One region of the Bradyrhizobium sp. BR2003 genome, then DNA from elsewhere that is predicted to be linked to it. Evidence: predicted binding sites of a transcription regulator. Region 1 holds the regulator's gene; the other holds the start of a gene.

What was found. The regulator LexA, encoded in region 1, represses DNA repair genes until DNA is damaged. The targets are predictions, from matches to a motif close to TGTTCNNNNTGTGTTCNG.
Region 2: recA (recombinase RecA) is a predicted target of LexA. The motif match lies at 8,618-8,635, and genes of this name have one in related genera.

Annotation. Positions count from the first base shown of each region.
Region 1 covers NZ_SMYJ01000009.1:329,147-338,950, reverse strand. Annotated here, with positions in the region: gene E2I15_RS06050 (DUF3280 domain-containing protein) at 1-869, opposite strand, end outside; gene E2I15_RS06045 (sensor histidine kinase) at 1,097-2,524, shown strand; gene E2I15_RS06040 (response regulator transcription factor) at 2,521-3,183, shown strand; ZMP/ZTP riboswitch at 3,267-3,352, shown strand; gene glyA (serine hydroxymethyltransferase) at 3,389-4,660, shown strand; gene E2I15_RS06030 (HAD family hydrolase) at 5,425-6,069, shown strand; gene E2I15_RS06025 (molybdopterin molybdotransferase MoeA) at 6,072-7,283, shown strand; gene lexA (transcriptional repressor LexA) at 7,526-8,230, shown strand; gene E2I15_RS06015 (hypothetical protein) at 8,487-8,915, shown strand; gene E2I15_RS06010 (hypothetical protein) at 9,061-9,288, shown strand; gene E2I15_RS06005 (ComEC/Rec2 family competence protein) at 9,285-9,804, opposite strand, start outside.
Region 2 covers NZ_SMYJ01000024.1:104,821-114,624, forward strand. Annotated here, with positions in the region: gene alaS (alanine--tRNA ligase) at 1-1,584, opposite strand, end outside; glycine riboswitch at 1,787-1,875, shown strand; gene gcvT (glycine cleavage system aminomethyltransferase GcvT) at 2,017-3,162, shown strand; gene gcvH (glycine cleavage system protein GcvH) at 3,183-3,548, shown strand; gene gcvP (aminomethyl-transferring glycine dehydrogenase) at 3,571-6,444, shown strand; gene E2I15_RS16680 (acyl-CoA thioesterase) at 6,615-7,052, shown strand; gene recA (recombinase RecA) at 7,426-8,514, opposite strand; gene E2I15_RS16690 (hypothetical protein) at 9,518-9,667, shown strand.

The DNA.
Region 1 (9,804 bases):
TAATCGGCTCCCATCCGCAGGCCGCTGTCGCCGCGTGAGACGACCGCGCCGCTGCGGGCGTCGCGCAGCTGGAAGCCGATCGTGTATTCGGTCCGGCTGACCCGCCTGATGACGCCGATCAGCGATTGATCGGCGCCGAGCTGCTGCGCGATCGCGGCTTCACAGCCGTCGCAGTCGCGCAGCGCACGTGCCTTGACCGGCTCCGCGGTCGCGGCGCCGGTATCGACCAGGCGGTAGCGGCCCGACTGCGCAAGCCGGTCACGCACGCCCTTGGTGACATCGGCGAGGTAGGCTGCATCGGCGTCGGCAAGGCCGGACGACGGCGCCGCGGAGGTGTCCTCGAGCTCGAATTCGAACACCGCAAGCCCGATCGGCGCGGCCGTGGCGGTCTGTGCCGGCGGCAGCGCCGCCGCGAGAACGCCGCGCACCTCGCGCGACACGAACGTCCGCGCATGGTCCCATGCCTCGTCAGTGTCGCCGCGAAACGTGTAGAGCTTCTCGTAGAGCACCTGGTTCGCTTCGACATCGATGACCGCCACCTTGGCCCACTGCACCAGCGTGCTCATCTTCTGCACGCCGCCGACCACCTTGATCCGGGCCTCGCCTGCGGGCGCCGTCGATGGCACCAGGCGATAGCGCGGCTCCGCGGCGACGTCGGCGCGCAGCGCGCGCATGAACGCGTCGAGCCGCTTCTGATGCGCGGCGGTCTGGTCGATCACCTCGCCCGAGGTGTCGACATAGCTGAAATCGTCGATGCTGACGCCAAGCGGCAACACCGTCGCTGCGCCGGCTTCGGCGCGCAGTGGACAAGGTCCGGCCAGAAGGCCGATCAACGCAAGGGCGTGCAAGACGAGACGGGACTGATGCATGGTCTGGGCCTTTCGGATGCTGGCGCGGGCGGGTCGGTCGCAGCCTAGGCCGGCGCGCCTCCGCGCCGCAGCGGAGTGCCTCCCGCCCGGTGCCGGGAAAATTTCACGACGATGGTCCGCGCCCATGGCGGCGCTTCTCGGCGCCTCCGTTCTGCCGTTTAATGTGCGCGACGGCCCTGCCCGCGACCGCGCACTGAGGCTCGTCTGCGATCTCTGAGGATACGCCAATGTGGATTTGGTCCGGAAGCGATCTGAAACTGCGGCTGACGTTGCGCGTGGCGATCGTCTCGACGCTCTGCTTTGCCGTCATCTCCGGCTATTTCCTGATCGAGGCCGACCGCTCGGTACGCGGGCGGATCGCGGCCGTCGCCGATGTCGCCGCCAAGACGCTGGAGTTGCAGCAGAGCAAGATCCAGTGGCTGAACAATGCGCGTTCCGGCTTTCCCGATCTCGACAGCGTTGCCGCTACGGTCATGACACCGGGACTGTGCATCGCCTTTCGCAGCAATAGCGGCGAGATCAGCCAACGCTTCTGCGGCGGCGCGCAGACTGACACGGCAGCGCCGCCGCTGGCCTTCGCGGCGCTTTATCGCCGCCTGTTCGATCCCGGCCGCGAGGCGGTGCGGCAGGTGGTTTCGCGCGGCAACGCCATCGGCGAGGCGGTGGCCTGGATCGATCCGGCGGTGCCGACCGCCGAGGCCTGGCACGATGCCGGCCGGCTGATGGCGGTGTTCATGATCGCGCTGCCGCTGCTCTGCGCCCTGGTCTATGCGGCGCTCGCGCGCGCGCTGCGTCCGACGCGGCAGATCCGCGACGGGCTCGAGCGGATCGCCGCAGGCGACCTCGCCGCGCGCCTGCCGGCGTTCGATCTCGCCGAACTGTCGGCGATCGGCGACGTCTTCAACCAGCTCGCCGAGCGCCTCTCCGCCGCGCTCTCCGACCGCAACGCGCTGACGCAGAAACTGATCCTGGTGCAGGACGAGGAGCGCCGGCACCTCGCGCGCGAGCTGCATGACGAGTTCGGGCAGTCGCTGGCCGCCATCCGCGCGCTCGCCGCCTCGGCGCGGCAGAGCGCGGCCGCGGATTGCCCGCCCTTGCTCGCCGAATGCGATGGTATCGCGCGGACCGCGACCGACATGATGGAGACGTTGCGCGGTGCCCTCTTCCGGCTCCGCCCGCCCGATGTCGACGAACTCGGACTTGCGGCCAGCCTGGAGGGCCTGGTTGCCGGCTGGAACGGCCGCAGCCGGGGACAGCCGCGGTTCGAGATCACCATATCGGGATCGTTCGAGCGCCTTGCCGCCTCCGTCGGCGCCAATCTCTACCGCATCGTGCAGGAGGCGCTCACCAACGCCGCCAAGCATGCCGGCGCCACGCGCGTGATGCTGCGGCTTGAGATGCACGAGGCGCCCCCCGGCGGCGGCAACAGCGCGATCGCGCTCGCGATCGACGATGACGGCCAGCCCGGCGATCCCGATCCCAAAGGCGATCCCCAGCTCAGGTCCGGCCTCGGCCTGCTCGGCATGCGCGAACGGGTCGCCGCGCTGGGCGGGCGGCTCAGCTTCGAGACCGGACAGCCCAGCGGCTCCTCGCTCCGCGTCATCGTTCCCGTCGCGGCCAGCCGAGAGGCTGCACCGGCGGAGCGCGCGGCATGAGCCATGCGGCACGAACCATCATGCTGGTCGACGACCACGCCGTCGTCCGGGAGGGCTACCGGGCGATGCTGCAGAAGCAGCCGGGCCTCTGCGTCGTCGCCGAAGCCTCCGACGGCGTCGAGGCCTACCGCCTCTACAAGGAGACCGGGCCCGACCTCGTCATCATGGACCTCTCGATGCCCGGCATCGGCGGCATCGAGGCCATCCGCCGCCTCCGGCAGTGGGACAGGCGCGCAAGAATCCTGGTGTTCACCATGCACCAGAACGCGGCCTTTGCCGTGCAGGCGATCCGCGCCGGCGCGAGCGGCTATGTCACCAAGACCAGCCCGCCGGAGACGCTGGTGCACGCCGTGATGGATGCGCTGTCGGGCAAGATCGCGATCAGCCCGGATATCGACCACGAGCTCGCGCTCAGCCACCTTGCCGGCGAGACGAAGGCTGCCGACCTCCTGACCGCGCGGGAATTCGAGGTGCTGCGGATGCTGCTCGCGGAAAACACCACCGAGGAAATCGCCGAGGCGCTGCACCTCAGCCCCAAGACGGTCGCGAACCTGCATTCCCTGATCAAGGACAAGCTCGGCGTCGGCACCGATATCGAGTTGGTCCGCCTCGCGCTGCGACAAGGCCTCCTGACGCAGCTCGATCTCGGCGAGCGCTGAGCCCGCGGCGGCGACAGCCAACTCTTGCGAGCGCGCCGGGGATTGGATAACCTTCTGCTCGCGATGAGTTCCGCAGGCTCATTCGCCCCTCGCGCGACTGGCGAGCTTACGTGGAATTGACCACGGTGAAGCGCGAAGGGTTCTAGCGCCGTTCGCCTGGGCAACCCGTTCAGCTGATGATCCAGCGTCTTAGGGAGCCCGGACCATGCCGTCATTCCGCAATGAACTCCACCTCAACGATTCGGAAGTTGCCCTTGCGCTCGAGGGCGAAGAGCGCCGCCAGCAAGACGGCGTCGAGCTGATTCCGTCGGAAAACTACACCTATCCCGAGGTTCTCGAGCTGCTTGGATCGGTGTTCACCAACAAGTATTCCGAGGGCTATCCGGGACGCCGCTATTACGGCGGCCAGGAATTTACCGACCAGATAGAGAACCTTGCCCGACAGCGAGCTTGCGCGCTGTTTCGCGCCGAACATGCCAACGTTCAGCCTCTGTCCGGGTCGCCAATGAACCAGGCCGTGTATCTGGGCCTGCTGCAGCCCGGCGATACGATATTGGCAATGGACCTGTCACACGGCGGCCATCTCACCCATGGCGCGCCGGTGTCGCACATGGGGCGGCTCTTCAACTTCGCCCGCTACAAGACGCAGCCATCAAACGGCGGCGCCATCGATTTCGATGCGCTCCGCGCCATGGCCCGGCACGTCCGTCCGAAGCTGGTGCTGTGCGGCTACAGCTCCTATCCGCGCGATTTGGATTATGCGTCCTTCAAGAGCATCGCCGATGAGGTGGGTGCACTGACCATGGCCGACGTCAGCCATTACGGCGGCCTGATCGCCGGCAACGCCTTGCGCAATCCGCTCGATGCGGGTTTCGACGTGATGACGACGACATCGCACAAGACGCTTCGGGGGCCGCGCGGCGGCATCGTTCTTTGTCGCCGGGAGTTCGCCGGCAAGATCGACGCATCGGTGTTCCCGGGATTGCAGGGAGGTCCGCACATGAACGTTGTGGCCGGAACCGCGGTCGCGCTGAAGAAGGCATCGACGTCCGATTTTCAGGCCCACGCAAGGCTGGTCATGCGCAACGCGAAGGTCCTGGCCGAAGCATTGATGGAACGCGGCATGACGTTGATCACCGGCGGAACCGACAATCACATGATGGTTGTGGATACGGTGGCCAGCGTCGGCCTGGACGGCGGCGCGGCCGAGAACATCCTCGACGCCGTCGGGATCACCGCAAACAAGCAGATCATTCCCGACGATCCGCGTCCGCCGCTCAAGCCGAGCGGCATTCGCCTCGGGACGCCGGCGGCGACCACGCGCGGCATGGGCGAGCCCGAAATGCGCCTTATCGCCGAACTCATTGCGGAATCCCTCCGGTCGAAGGGAGATGCAGCGGTCGTCAAGCGACTGAGATCGAACAGCGTCGAGATGTGCCGCGCTTTCCCCGTTCCGGGGATCGCGCCGCCCTCATAGGCGGCCGAGCCGCGCTCCTGTTCCGCGTTCGTCGCGTCGCTCGTCCGGGTGTGCGGCCTGCATGGGCACGTCATGAAGGTTCCCCGACAACGACCGGAACGGAAATTGATGCTGTTCGTTGGACCGCATGAATCTCGAAGACGGAGCGTTCAACCCGTGACCCGGAAAACCTTGCAAGCACGCTCGGAGCAGGCGCTCGTCGTCATCATTCTCAGCACCGGTGCGCTGATCGGTTACCTCGGCTTGGCGCTGTCCCGGATGTGAGAGCTACGCCCGGCGGGCACCAAGCCGCCGGCAAGCATCAAGCCGCCGGCAGGCATGCAGGCATCAAGTCGCTCGGTGCCCTGAAAGCTCGCGCGTGTGCCCGACGTGGCCCCCCCGCAAAAATATAGGTTGCAACGAAGAAAGCTCGGACAAATCATGTCGCGAGAAAGCGGATGTTTGACGCACAAGCGACAACACGCCCGGCGTCGTCCCGGCCTGGTGCGCAATTGCGCACGGGGGGCCGGGACGACTGCGGTGGATGTGGCGCGAGCTGGCGTTCTTTCTTCCTTCTGGAAGGGTAGCAAATCACGCCTTCTGCTTCGCGACCTCTCGGCGCAAGCACAGCCGTCTCTGGAATACTGGATCACCCGCATGCGGCATGCGCGGGTGATGACACTGTGCGTGCAGGGACGACAGCACGCTTAACGCCCGTCGCACACCTGCCGCACAAATCGAGGACATTGCCGCCTGCTCGCAATTCTCGTACACGGTTTCACGCAATGACCTCGCCACTCTCTCCCAACTCCGTCGACGTGCTGCTGTTCGATATCGGCCGCGTCGTGCTCGACATCAACTTTGACAAGGTGATGGCGCACTGGGCGCAGCACGCCGGCTGTGCGCCCGGCGAACTCGCCACGCGCTTTGTCGTCGACGACAGTTTCAAGCATCACGAGATCGGCCGGATCGACGACGCGGCGTTCTTCGAAAGCCTGCGCCGGACGCTCGACATCGACATCACGGACGCCCAGTTCCTCGAAGGCTGGAATGCGATCTTCACCGGCGAGATGCCGGGCATCGCCCCGCTGCTCGCGGCGGCCGCCGAGCGAATGCCGCTCTACGCCTTCTCCAACACCAATCCGGCCCATGTCGCGCATTTCTCGGTCACCCATGCCGAGCTGCTCAGCCATTTTCGCGACGTCTTCCTTTCCTCGAGCATCGGCTTCCGCAAACCCGACGCCGAAGCCTATGATCATGTGGTAAAAGCCATCGGCGTGCCGGCGTCGCGGATCCTGTTCTTCGACGACCTGGCCGCCAATATCGAAGGTGCGCGGGCGCGCGGCCTTCATGCTATCCACGTGACATCGACGGATGACGTGGCACGGGCTTTGACCGCACTTGGTATTTTAGGAATTGAGGAGCTCTGAGCGTGGCCCTGATGCCGGTTGCCGATGCCCTGTCCGCCGTCCTTGCCGGCGCCGAACCGCTGCCGGAGGAGATGGTCGCGCTCGATGCCGCCTACCACCGCACGCTGGCGCACGACCTCGCGGCGCTCCGCACCCAGCCGCCGCAGCCGATGTCGGCGATGGACGGCTATGCCGTGCGCGCCGCCGATGCGGCCGATCTGAAGGCCCGGCTCAAGGTGATCGGCGAAGTCGCCGCCGGTCGGCCGTTCGAGCGGACAGTCGGCGCCGGCGAGGCGGTGCGGATCTTCACCGGTGGCGTGATCCCCAATGGGGCCGACGCCGTGATCATCCAGGAAGACACCGCCGTCGACGGCGACCACATCACGATCACGGAGACCGCCAGCGTCGGGCGGCACATCCGCCCGGCCGGGGTCGACTTCCGTGCGGGCGAGGTGCTGCTCGACGGCGGCAGCCGCCTGTCCGACCGCGCGCTGTCGCTGGCGGCCGCCATGAACTATCCGGAACTTGCGGTGCGCTGCCGCCCGAAGGTCGCGGTGCTGGCGACCGGCGATGAACTGGTGATGCCGGGCTCGCAGCCCGGCCCCGGCCAGATCGTCTACTCCAACGGCTACGCGCTGCGGGCGCTGGCGCGCGCCGAGGGCGCCGAGACCGTCGACCTCGGCGTTGCCGCCGACACAATGGAGGCGACCACGGCCGGCATCCGCCGGGCGCGCGAGGCCGGCGCCGATGTCCTGATCACGACGGGCGGCGCCTCGGTCGGCGACCACGATCTCGTCAAGCGGTCGCTGGAAGCCGAGGGCGTCGAGATGGCGTTCTGGCGGATCGCGATGCGGCCGGGCAAGCCGATGATGCACGGCCGGCTCGGCGCGATGCGGGTGATCGGCCTGCCCGGCAATCCGGTGTCGTCCTATGTCTGCGCTTTCCTGTTCCTGGTGCCGTTGATTCGGGCGCTGAGCGGCCGGAAAGTGATTCATCATCGCCGCACGAGCGCCCTGCTCGGCCGCGACCTCGCCGCCAACGACCAGCGCGAGGACTATCTGCGGGCACGGCTCGAAGCGCGCGAGGACGGCACGTTGATCGCAACGCCGGTGACGCAGCAGGACTCGTCGCTGCTCGGGAATCTCGCTGCGGCACGGGCACTTCTCGTGCGTCCGCCGTTCGCGGCAGCGGCCGTCAAGGGCAGCGAATGCGAGATTCTGACACTGCCCGAATAGGGTTTTCATGCCCCACCGATCGTGCGTTGCCTGATCCGTTCACCGGAAATTAAGTGGTTGCGGAACACATATCGAACATATAGTGTCCGTTCATGATTTGTTTCGAGTACTGGTGTCTACAATCGGGAAGCCGCGTGGAAGCAAGTGCAACGAGCACATGCTCCTGAGGTCAGGCCCGCCTGAAGGCCCCACCAGAAGAGTCTCGGAATCGAACGACGCTATCAACCGGGGGAATGCTCGAGATGCTCACGCGCAAACAGTACGAACTTCTGCGTTTCATCAATGAACGTCTGAAAGAGGCCGGCGTACCGCCCTCCTTCGACGAGATGAAGGATGCGCTCGACCTGCGCTCGAAGTCCGGTATCCACCGCCTGATCACTGCGCTGGAGGAGCGCGGCTTCATCCGCCGCCTGCCGAACCGCGCCCGCGCCATCGAGGTCATCAAGCTGCCCGAACTCTCGGCTGGCGGCGGCAACGGCCGACGCGGCTTCACGCCCAGCGTCATCGAAGGCACCCTCGGCCGGCGCGCCAGCACGCCGCCGATCGCCGAGGACGACGGCAACCGTCCGGTCGCGGTCCCCGTGATGGGCCGGATCGCCGCCGGTACGCCGATCGAGGCGCTGCAGACCCGCAGCCACACCATCAGCGTGCCGCCCGACATGCTCGGCGCCGGCGAGCACTATGCGCTCGAGGTGCGCGGCGACTCGATGGTCGATGCCGGCATCCTCGACGGCGACATGGCGCTGATCCAGCGCAACGACGTCGCCAACACCGGCGACATCGTGGTGGCGCTGATCGACGAGGAGGAAGCCACCCTGAAGCGCTTCCGCCGCCGCGGCGCATCGATCGCGCTCGAGCCGGCCAACACCGCCTATGAAGTGCGCATCCTGCCGCCGAACCGGGTGCGCATCCAGGGCAAGCTGATCGGCCTGTATCGCAAATACTGAATTGCAAATACTTGCGGCGGCCGGGAACGAGCAACACGTCGGATCGTTCCTTGCATGATAGCGTAGCGTACGGCCTGCCCGATGCGCTCCGATACCTCTCGCGCAGCGTCGCGTGTTTGTGATCGGGGTCGGTCTCGGACCAGTCGTACAATCGCCCAGAAACGAGCAGAAGCTCGTTCGCTATCGTCCACTCTGGTAGAGGCCCCAATGCCTCAAGAGAGGCACGGGTCGCTACCTCGAAATGAGGAGCCATCCGATGTGTGACTATAGTCTGCACGCCGTGGCATCGCGCCCCGCCATTGTCGGAGAGACGCTGATCACGACGACGTTCCGCGGCACGTCGACCCGCGGTTTTGCTTCGGAGAACGATCCCACTGTCGCGGTCTGCATGCTGCCGGGCACCGAGCTCGCTTTCGCCGAGAACGTTCGCTACGACAGCCGCTGGATCTGGACCAAGACGCTGAACTATCGCGTCGGCGTATTCAACGAAGTCGAGCCCGACGTGCCCGATCGGCATCATGACGCGGTCGAATTCCCCGACGGCAGCCATGTGCTGGTGACCCAGCTGGTCGAGGGACAGCGCGTCAGCGTGCTGCAATTGCCGGCGCTGCATCCGCCGGTCGAGCAGAAGCCGAAGGTTGTGGAGCGGCGGCCCTCCGCATTCGCAACGCTGTTTTTGGGTTGAGCGCATCGTCGCCGCGGAATGGGCTGTTCGGCGGCGGATGACCTAAGCAATTTCGGGCGACCCCGGACTCCCGCTTCCGGGGCGCAGGAGGGAATTTGCGTCAGCCGGCGCCTTGGCGCATCATCGGGCACGGAGGACGTGCGCGGTGGTCGATAAGGTCACATGGCAAAAGGCTGGACGCGTCACGGAACCGGGCCGCTACATGTTCCGGTTCGGTTGGCTGACGGTGACGGCCGACGACCTGAAAGTCTGGGAGCAATTTCCCGAGGCTTCCTTCACGCTCGTCAAGAAGCCCGATGCCGGCCCCGACTCCGACGAATACCATCTCGGCCTGTTCGAGCTCCCGAGCGCCCCCTCCCCGGACCACCGCTAATCATCGCCCTGCAGATCGGTCTCGGCCGGCGTCGCATCCACGGCAGGCCGCGGTGCGGCGGCGGGTGCGCGCAGCGTCGTCTCGCTCTCGCCGTCGCCGGGAACCGCCGGCGACCACGGCCGGTCGATCCCGCCGGGCTTGACCGCATCGACGGCGTAACCGTCCCTGCTCCGCCGCAGCACCAGCGCGCCGTGGCGCCGCAGCCGCTCGGCATCGATTACCGATGCCGCGCAGCCCTGCGGTACCGGCCGCGCCGTCACGATCAGGCCTGCGCGCTCGCAGTCGTCCGCCAGCGCCTCCGGCCGGGTCGCCAGCGCGACGAAGGCGCCGCCGGGTCCCTGGGTCACGCAGCCGCCGGCATCGCACGAGACGCCCTCGCCGAGCGACGCATCGGTGGCGGTCCGCGCGTCGGCGTCCGCCGCCAGCCACTCCTTGACCAGGAACGCATCCTTGGCGCTGTGCATCAAATGCAGCCGCCCGTCGCCGCCGCGCACCGCGACGTTGCGGCCGTCGCCG
Region 2 (9,804 bases), on a different contig from region 1:
GCCGGCCTTCTTCTGGGTGTCGGTGACGCGGAACTTGACGCCCTCGCCGGTCAGCACGCCGGTGTCGCCGACCTGGCCGCCGGACTCACCGTAGAACGGGGTCTGGTTCAGCACGATCGCGCCGCTCTCGCCGGCCTTCAGGCTCTCGACCTCGGCGCCGTCCTTGATCAGCGCCGTCACCGCACCTTCCGCGCTCTCGGTCTCGTAGCCCAAGAACTCCGTCGCGCCGAGCTTCTCGCGCAGCGGGAACCAGATTGCCTCACTCGCCGCCTCGCCCGAGCCGGCCCAGGAGGCACGCGCCTTCACGCGCTGCCGCTCCATCGCGTCGGTGAACGCTGCCTGGTCGACGCTGATGCCGCGCGACTTCAGCGCGTCCTGCGTCAGATCGAGCGGGAAGCCGTAGGTGTCGTACAGCGTGAACGCGGTGTCGCCGTCGAACATGTCGCCCTTCTTGAGGCCGGCGCTCTTCTCGTCGAGGATCGACAGGCCGCGCGCCAGCGTCTTGCGGAAGCGCGTCTCCTCCAGCCGCAGCGTCTCCTCGATCAGCTTCTCGGCGCGGACCAGATCCGGATAGGCCTGGCCCATCTCGCGGACCAGCGCCCAGACCAGGCGATGCATCAGCGGCTCGCTCGCGCCCAGGAGCTGCGCATGGCGCATCGCGCGGCGCATGATCCGGCGCAGCACGTAGCCGCGGCCCTCGTTCGACGGCAGCACGCCGTCGGTGATCAGGAACGCCGACGAGCGCAGATGGTCCGCGATGACCCGATACGACCCAACGTTCTGCTCGTTCGGACCGTGGCCGAGGGTGGACGCGGCGGCATCGATCAGGTTGCGGAACAGATCGGTCTCGAACACGCTCTCGACGCCCTGCAGGATGCAGGCCATGCGCTCCAGCCCCATGCCGGTATCGATCGAGGGACGCGGCAGCGCCACGCGCTCCTCCTTCGTCACCTGCTCGTACTGCATGAACACCAGGTTCCAGAATTCGAGGAAGCGATCGCCATCCTCCTCCGGAGTGCCAGGAGGGCCGCCCCAGATGTGCTCGCCGCGGTCGATGAAGATCTCGGAACACGGACCGCACGGGCCGGTGTCGCCCATCGCCCAGAAATTATCCGAGGTCGGGATGCGGATGATGCGGTCGTCCGAGAAGCCTGCGATCTTCTTCCAGTAGCCGGCCGCCTCGTCGTCGGTGTGGTAGACGGTGACCAGCAGCTTGTCCTTCTTCAGCCCGAAATCCTTCGTGATCAGATTCCAGGCGAGCTCGATCGCGCGCTCCTTGAAGTAATCGCCGAACGAGAAGTTGCCGAGCATCTCGAAGAAGGTGAGATGGCGCGCGGTATAGCCGACATTGTCGAGGTCGTTATGCTTGCCGCCGGCGCGCACGCACTTCTGCGACGTCGTGGCGCGCTGATAGCCGCGCTTCTCGACGCCGGTGAAGACGTTCTTGAACTGCACCATGCCGGCATTGGTGAACATCAAGGTCGGGTCGTTGCGCGGAACCAGCGGCGACGAGGCCACGATCTCGTGCCCGTTCTCCTTGAAGAAGTTCAGAAATGTCGACCTGATGTCGTTGACGCTGCTCATGTTCATCCAATCGGAAAAAGGGGCCGGCCAGCCGCAAAAAGGCGTCATTTTCCGGCCGAACGCTTTTAGACATTGCCAGCTGCGGTGTCCAGAAACTGTGCAGGCGGATCATGGGCTTGCCGCGGCAGCACAAAGCCCATTGGATAGTTGCTGCAGCTGCGTTGACAGTCTTGGTGGCGCCGTGTTTTCTACCTACCTATACCTAGTCACGTCGGGAGAGACCGGCCTTATCGCCGGCGCCGAAGGAGCAACCGCCCCGGAAACTCTCAGGCAAAAGGACCGCGTGACGTCTGACATCTGGAAAGAGACGCTGGGGTTCGCCCCGATGCGTCCGCCGACGGGATAATACTCTCAGGCACAGCGACAGATGGGGCTTTCTGCAGGTTTCTCAAGGGGAAATAGATCCCCGACGGGAACCGCGAGGGCCCTGTGATGCTTGCACACGAAACTTCCCCGCTGAAACAGACCCCGCTGCACGCGCTGCACCTGGCGCGCGGCGCCAGGATGGTGCCGTTCGCCGGCTATGACATGCCGGTGCAATATGCGGCCGGCGTGCTGAAGGAGCATCTGCACACCCGCAAGGAAGCCGGCCTGTTCGACGTGTCGCACATGGGCCAGCTGGTGCTGAAGGCCAAATCCGGCAAGGTCGCCGACGCGGCGCTCGCGCTGGAGAAACTGGTGCCGCAGGACATCGTCGGTATCGCGCCGGGACGGCAGCGCTACGCGCAATTCACCAACAATGACGGCGGCCTGCTCGACGACCTGATGGTGGCGAATTTCGGCGATCACCTGTTCCTGGTGGTCAACGCCGCCTGCAAGGCCGAGGACGAGGCGCATCTGCGCGCTAGTCTCGCCGACGCTTGCGAAATCGTATCGCTGGCCGACCGCGCGCTGATCGCACTGCAGGGGCCGAAGGCCGAATCGGCGCTGGCGAAACTTTGTGCAGATGTCAGTTCGATGAAATTCATGGACGCCGGTCCGCGCCGCGTCGGCGACGTCGACTGCTTCGTCTCGCGCTCCGGCTACACCGGCGAGGACGGCTTTGAGATTTCCGTGCCCGCAGACAAGGTGGAAGCCCTGGTCACCGCGCTGCTCGACAATCCCGACGTGTTGCCGATCGGGCTCGGCGCGCGCGACAGCCTGCGGCTCGAAGCCGGGCTGTGCCTCTATGGCCATGACATCGACACCACGACGACGCCGGTCGAAGGCGCGCTGGAATGGTCGGTGCAGAAGGTTCGCCGCAGCGGCGGCGCCCGCGCCGGCGGCTTCCCGGGCGCCGACAAGATTCTCGCGCAATTCGCAGATGGCGCCGCGCGCCGGCGGGTCGGCCTGAAGCCCGACGGCCGCGCCCCGGTGCGCGAAGGCGCCGCACTGTTCGCCGATGCCGCCTCGACCGAGCAGATCGGCAAGGTGACCTCGGGCGGCTTCGGCCCGAGCCTCAATGCGCCGGTCGCGATGGGCTATCTGCCCACCGCCCTTTCCACGGTCGGCACCACCGTTTTCGCCGAAGTGCGCGGCCAGCGGCTTCCGCTGAAGGTCGCCGCCACGCCCTTCGTCCCCAATACCTACAAACGCTAAACGCCAAAGGATCGATCCCCATGACGACGCTGTACACGTCCGACCACGAATGGCTCCGCATCGAAGGCGACGTCGCCACGATCGGCATCACCGACTATGCGCAGTCGCAGCTCGGCGACGTCGTGTTCGTCGAACTGCCCAAGATCGGCCGCAGCCTGAAGAAGGCCGAGGCCGCCGCGGTCGTCGAATCCGTCAAGGCCGCCTCCGACGTTTACGCGCCGATCACCGGCGAGGTGGTCGAGGTCAACGACGCGCTCGCCGCCGAGCCCGCGCTGGTCAATTCGGACGCCGGCGGCAAGGCCTGGTTCTTCAAGATGAAGATTGCAGACAAGGGCGAGCTCGGCGGCCTGATGGACGAGGCCGCCTACGCCGCGCACACCGCCTAAAGGATCACCCCGAGGATCACCCATGAACGCGCCCTTCAAGCCGATCAACGAAGCCGCCACCGATTTCGTCCGCCGCCATATCGGACCGTCGCCGCGCGACATCACCGCGATGCTGGAGACGGTCGGCGCCGCGAGCCTGCAGGCGCTGATGAATGAGACGCTGCCGGCGTCGATCCGCCAGAAGGCGCCGCTCGATCTCGGCCGCGCGCTGAGCGAGACCGAGGCGCTCGCGCATATGAGCGAGCTCGCCGCGCAGAACCAGGTGTTCACCTCGCTGATCGGTCAGGGCTATTCCGGCACCATTCTGCCTGCGGTGATCCAGCGCAACATCCTGGAGAACCCGGCCTGGTACACCGCCTATACGCCGTACCAGCCGGAGATCAGTCAGGGCCGGCTCGAGGCCCTGTTCAATTTCCAGACCATGATCTGCGACCTCACCGGGCTCGACGTCGCCAACGCCTCGCTGCTCGACGAAGCGACGGCAGCGGCGGAAGCGATGGCGCTCGCCGAGCGCCACTCGCAGGTCAAGGCAAAGGTGTTCTTCGTCGACAAGGAGGTGCATCCGCAGACGCTGGCGGTGATGCGCACGCGCGCCGCGCCGCTGGGCTGGGCGCTGGTCGTCGGCGATCCCCTGACCGAGCTCGACAACGCCGATGTGCTCGGCGCGCTGCTGCAGTATCCGGGAACATCGGGTGCGGTGCGCGACCTCAAGCCTGCCATCGCGTCGCTGCGTGCCAAGGGCGCGCTTGCGATCGTCGCGGCGGACCTGCTGTCGCTGACGCTGCTCACCTCGCCCGGCGAGCTCGGCGCCGACATCGCGATCGGCTCGGCGCAGCGGTTCGGCGTGCCGATGGGTTATGGCGGACCGCACGCCGCCTATATGGCGGTGCGCGATACGCTGAAGCGCTCGCTGCCCGGCCGCATCGTCGGCCTCTCGGTGGATTCGCGTGGGCAGCCCGCCTATCGCCTCGCGCTGCAGACCCGCGAGCAGCATATCCGCCGCGAGAAAGCGACCTCGAACATTTGCACCGCGCAGGTGCTGCTCGCCGTGATCGCCTCGATGTATGCGGTCTATCACGGTCCCGAGGGCTTGACCCATATCGCACGCAGCGTGCATCGCCGCGCCACCGTGCTTGCCGCCGGCCTGCGCAAGCTCGGCTTCGCGCCGACCAGCGAAGCGTTCTTCGACACCGTGACCGTCGAGGCAGGTAGCAGGCAGAGCGAGCTCGTCACCCGCGCGCTGGCGGAGCGGATCAATCTGCGCGTCGGCGCGACCACGCTCGGCATCGCGCTCGACGAGACCTCGACGCCGGAGACGGTCGAGGCGGTGTGGCGCGTGTTCGGCGGCAAGCTCAGCTATGCCGAGATCGAGGCCGGCGCGCACGAGGCGCTGCCGAAGGATCTGCGGCGCTCGAGCGCCTTCCTCACCCATCCGGTGTTCAATACGCATCGTTCCGAGACCGAGCTGCTGCGCTACATGCGCAAGCTCAGCGATCGCGACCTCGCGCTCGACCGCGCGATGATCCCGCTCGGCTCCTGCACGATGAAGCTCAACGCCACCACCGAGATGATCCCGCTGACCTGGCCGGCGTTCGGCAATCTGCATCCGTTCGCGCCCTCAGATCAGGCCAAGGGCTATCACGCGCTGTTCAAGCGGCTGGAGCAGTGGCTGTGCGACATCACCGGCTATGACGCGGTCTCGCTGCAGCCGAACTCCGGCGCGCAGGGCGAATATGCCGGGCTGCTGGCGATCCGGGGCTATCACTTGGCGCGCGGTGAACCGCACCGCAAGGTGTGCCTGATCCCCTCCTCCGCGCACGGCACCAATCCGGCCTCGGCCGCGATGGTCGGCATGGAGGTCGTGGTTGTGGCGTGCGATGCGCGCGGCGACGTCGACGTCAATGATCTCCGCATCAAGGCCGAGAAGCACTCCGCCAACCTTGCGGCTGTCATGATCACCTATCCGTCGACCCACGGCGTGTTCGAGGAGCATATCCGCGAGATCTGCGACATCGTGCATGCGCATGGCGGCCAGGTCTATCTCGACGGGGCCAACATGAACGCGCAGGTCGGACTGTCGCGGCCCGGCGATTACGGCGCCGATGTCAGCCATCTCAATTTGCACAAGACCTTCTGCATTCCGCATGGCGGCGGCGGCCCGGGCATGGGCCCGATCGGCGTGAAGGCGCATCTTGCGCCTTATTTGCCGGGCCATCCCGCAACCGACGGCACGACGGCGCACGCCATCGGCCCGGTGTCGGCCGCGCCGTTCGGCTCGGCGTCGATCCTGACCATCTCCTACATCTACATCCTGATGATGGGCGGCGAAGGCCTCACGCGCGCCACGGAGATCGCGATCCTCAATGCCAACTACATCGCCGCACGGCTGCAGCCGCACTTCCCGGTGCTGTACCGCAACGAGCGCGGCCGCGTCGCGCATGAGTGCATCGTCGACCCGCGGCCGCTGAAGACGACCAGCGGCGTCACCGTCGACGACATCGCCAAGCGGCTGATCGACTACGGCTTCCACGCGCCGACCATGAGCTTCCCGGTGGCGGGCACGCTGATGATCGAACCGACGGAATCGGAATCGAAGTTCGAGATCGACCGGTTCTGCGACGCCATGATCGCGATCCGCGACGAAATCGCGGAGATCGAGAAGGGCCGCTGGAAGGTCGAGGCCTCGCCGCTGCGCCACGCGCCGCACACCGTCCACGACATCGCCGACGATGCCTGGAACAGGGCCTATACCCGCGCCGAGGGCTGCTTCCCGGCCGGCGTGTCGCGTTCCGACAAATACTGGAGCCCGGTCGGCCGCGTCGACAACGTCTATGGCGACCGCAACCTGGTGTGCTCATGCCCGCCGGTCGAGGACTACGCGCAGGCGGCGGAGTAGCTGGGGCGCGCGCCTCATCCGGATATCGAAGCAAGGGTTGAGCCCTGCGGCTCAACCCACCATTTCAAAAGAAAAGAGGCCCGTCGTTTCGCTTGTCCGCGACCAGCATCGGTCGAAGCGGATCGCGGGACGAACGGTAGAAGACAGGGCCGCTCGCGGCAGGAGGAAACATGCGCCAGGAATTCTGGTTTCATTTCCCGTTTCGTGTCCGCTATTCGGAGGTCGACGCGCAGGCCGTGGTGTTCAACGCCCACTACCTCACCTACTTCGACACCGCGATCACGGAATATTTTCGCGCGCTCGGCTATGATTATCTCGGCGAAGTGGCGCGGACCGGGATCGACTTTCACACCGTGAAGTCGGTCGTCGAATACAAGGCGCCGATCCGGTTCGACGAGGACATCGAGGTCTGCGTGCGGGTCGCGCGGATCGGCCGCTCCTCGATCAATCTTGCGCTCGCGATCTTCGCCAAGGGCTCCGATGACCTCCGCGCCACCGGCGAGATCATCTGGGTCGCGACCGACCAGAAGACGCATCAGTCGGTCGCCGTGACCGAGGACTTGCGGGCGCTGATCGCGAGCCGCGAAAAGGCGCTGGCGCGGGGATAGGCCCACGCACATTGCGAAGGTCAAGCTTATGGGGCCACGAGGGTGCGGCTCTCGGTGTCCCAGCGCCACAGCCGGCTGGCGACGGCAGCGGTCCACCGACAAAGCGAAAGGCAGATGTCATAGCGACTTCGGCAAACCCCGAACGTGTCAGGCTGAGGCCGGACGGACTGGTCAGGATCAGGCGCTTCATCGGCCCAACTCTCTCGACGACACACAAAACCAAACGGGCGCCGAAGACGTCGGCAACTCAACGTCCTCAGCACCCGCTTGCAGCGAAGTCATGTGATCGTTTGAGCATGATCTCCGCGCAAACGCTTCGCGTTTGTCGCGAGGGAAAACCGCTGCGCACTTTTCCGGATCATGCTGGAGGCTTTTACTCTTCCGTCGGCTCCTCGCCTTCGGCGTCGCGCTCGGGCGTGCCGGCGAGGATCTGCTCGGAGATCAGGCCGGAGTTCTGCCGGATCGCGGCTTCGATCTTGGCGGTGATGTCGGGATTCGACTTCAGGAATGCCTTGGAATTCTCTCGACCCTGGCCGAGCCGCTGGCTGTCATAGGAGAACCAGGCGCCCGACTTCTCGACGATGCCGGCCTTGACGCCGAGGTCGAGGATCTCGCCCATCTTGGAAACGCCCTCGCCGTACATGATGTCGAACTCGACCTGCTTGAAGGGCGGCGCCAGCTTGTTCTTCACCACCTTGACGCGGGTGGTGTTGCCGACCACCTCGTCGCGCTCCTTGATCGCGCCGATGCGGCGGATGTCGAGGCGAACCGAGGCGTAGAACTTCAGCGCGTTGCCGCCGGTGGTGGTCTCCGGCGAGCCGTACATCACGCCGATCTTCATGCGGATCTGGTTGATGAAGATCACCATCGTGTTCGACTTGTTGATCGAGGCGGTGAGCTTGCGCAGCGCCTGGCTCATCAGACGCGCCTGCAGGCCCGGCAACGCATCGCCCATCTCGCCCTCGAGCTCGGCCTTCGGCACCAGCGCCGCGACCGAATCGATCACCAGCACGTCGACCGCGCCGGAGCGCACCAGCGTGTCGGCGATCTCGAGCGCCTGCTCGCCGGTGTCGGGCTGCGAGATCAGCAGTTCATCGATATTGACGCCGAGCTTGCGTGCATAGACCGGATCGAGCGCATGTTCAGCGTCGATGAAGGCGCAGATGCCGCCCTTTTTCTGCCCCTCCGCCACCGTGTGCAGCGCCAGCGTGGTCTTGCCCGACGATTCCGGCCCGTAGATCTCGACGATGCGCCCCTTCGGCAGGCCACCCACGCCGAGCGCGATATCGAGCCCGAGCGATCCCGACGACACCGTCTCGACATCCATCGAACGGTCGTTCTTGCCGAGCTTCATCACCGAGCCCTTGCCGAACTGGCGCTCGATCTGGGAGAGCGCGGCTGAGAGGGCCTTGGACTTGTCCATGGAGGATCCTTCGACGATACGCAGTGCGGTGGCGGACATTTGGGATGTGCTCCTTATGGCGGGGATTCGCTAGCGGGAAAAACGGGCGATGAGATCGGGTGGAATGCGTTGTTGATTGGAACCTCGTACCACGTTTGTTCTAAGTTCGCAATATGTTCTTTCGGGCAGGTGCTGTCCTAGTTAGGACACTCGCAGCCGGGAATTAGGACACCTTCGGCGAGGTTCGGATAGACCGCCATTCCTTGCTCAGCATATCGGCTTGATCCGCCATCACGCGCCATTGAGCGGCGGCCTTCCTAACAAGGGCGCGGTCATGAGCGCGCAGCTTTAATGCCACCTCATCACACCGCGCCGCCATTGCTCGCATCTCTTTCGGAGTCATGGGAGGGATTGGAGACGATCTCGGCCAAATTGTCCTTTGCATAGGTTAGGCCGCTCCGCGTGCACATCCCAGCGCGCCCCGTGCTTCTACGGAGTCTGCTTTGTCGCAGAAGGGGCCTAGGGTCCTGATACCGGGCTATTTCATAAAGATCATTTTTTGATTATCCGGCAGGGGCCGCTGGCGTTTAGGCGGCCCCTATTTCATGCAACCTGCGTCCTCTGCTGGGGCCGTTTCTTTGACCATAGGAACGGGTGCGGGCGCGCTCGGGTTGTCTAGGCTCCTAGCGCAGTCTTTTCTGCCGACAGCGTTAGGACGCAAAGTGTAACTTGGCCTCGGCCTGCACCCCTCGCTGGGGCCGTTTCTTTGATGCCGGCTATTTGAACTTGTGTCCTTCATCTACGCATTATATGCAGTGCAACAGCACACCGGATTGTACCAAATCGGACCTAATTACGCTTGCGTCAGGTTTGTTGACGTTGTTTATGCGACGGCATAAATCATGCTTCAAGATGATCTAGGTCATACAACCGGTGCTGGTTGCGGTGTAGCAACTATTCCGTTGGTTCATACGTTTGAGGGATGTTCAGCAGTTGCGATGGTCGTTAAGCTGATTTTAACGATATCGGCGCAAGCTGAAGAATCGGTCTCGGGAGGTTCACCATGAACGCACTTCGTAAGCAGGCCCTGCACAACGGTCTACCCGTTGCCTATGCGGACGAGGTTACGGAAGATCAGGTGCGCCGAATTGATGACCTTGTGCATAACGAGTTCCAAGACGAAGGTTGGATGACGGTCGAACAAGAGTCGTGATATGGACGGCCCATGGGGCCGTTGCATTACCATCACATATCAACTCTTCCGCGCATCCATCACGTAGTCTGGTGCTGTCTGCCAGACCCCGATGGTCATCCGGGTTCGACCGTTAGACCTGCTTTAATCCGAGCTAC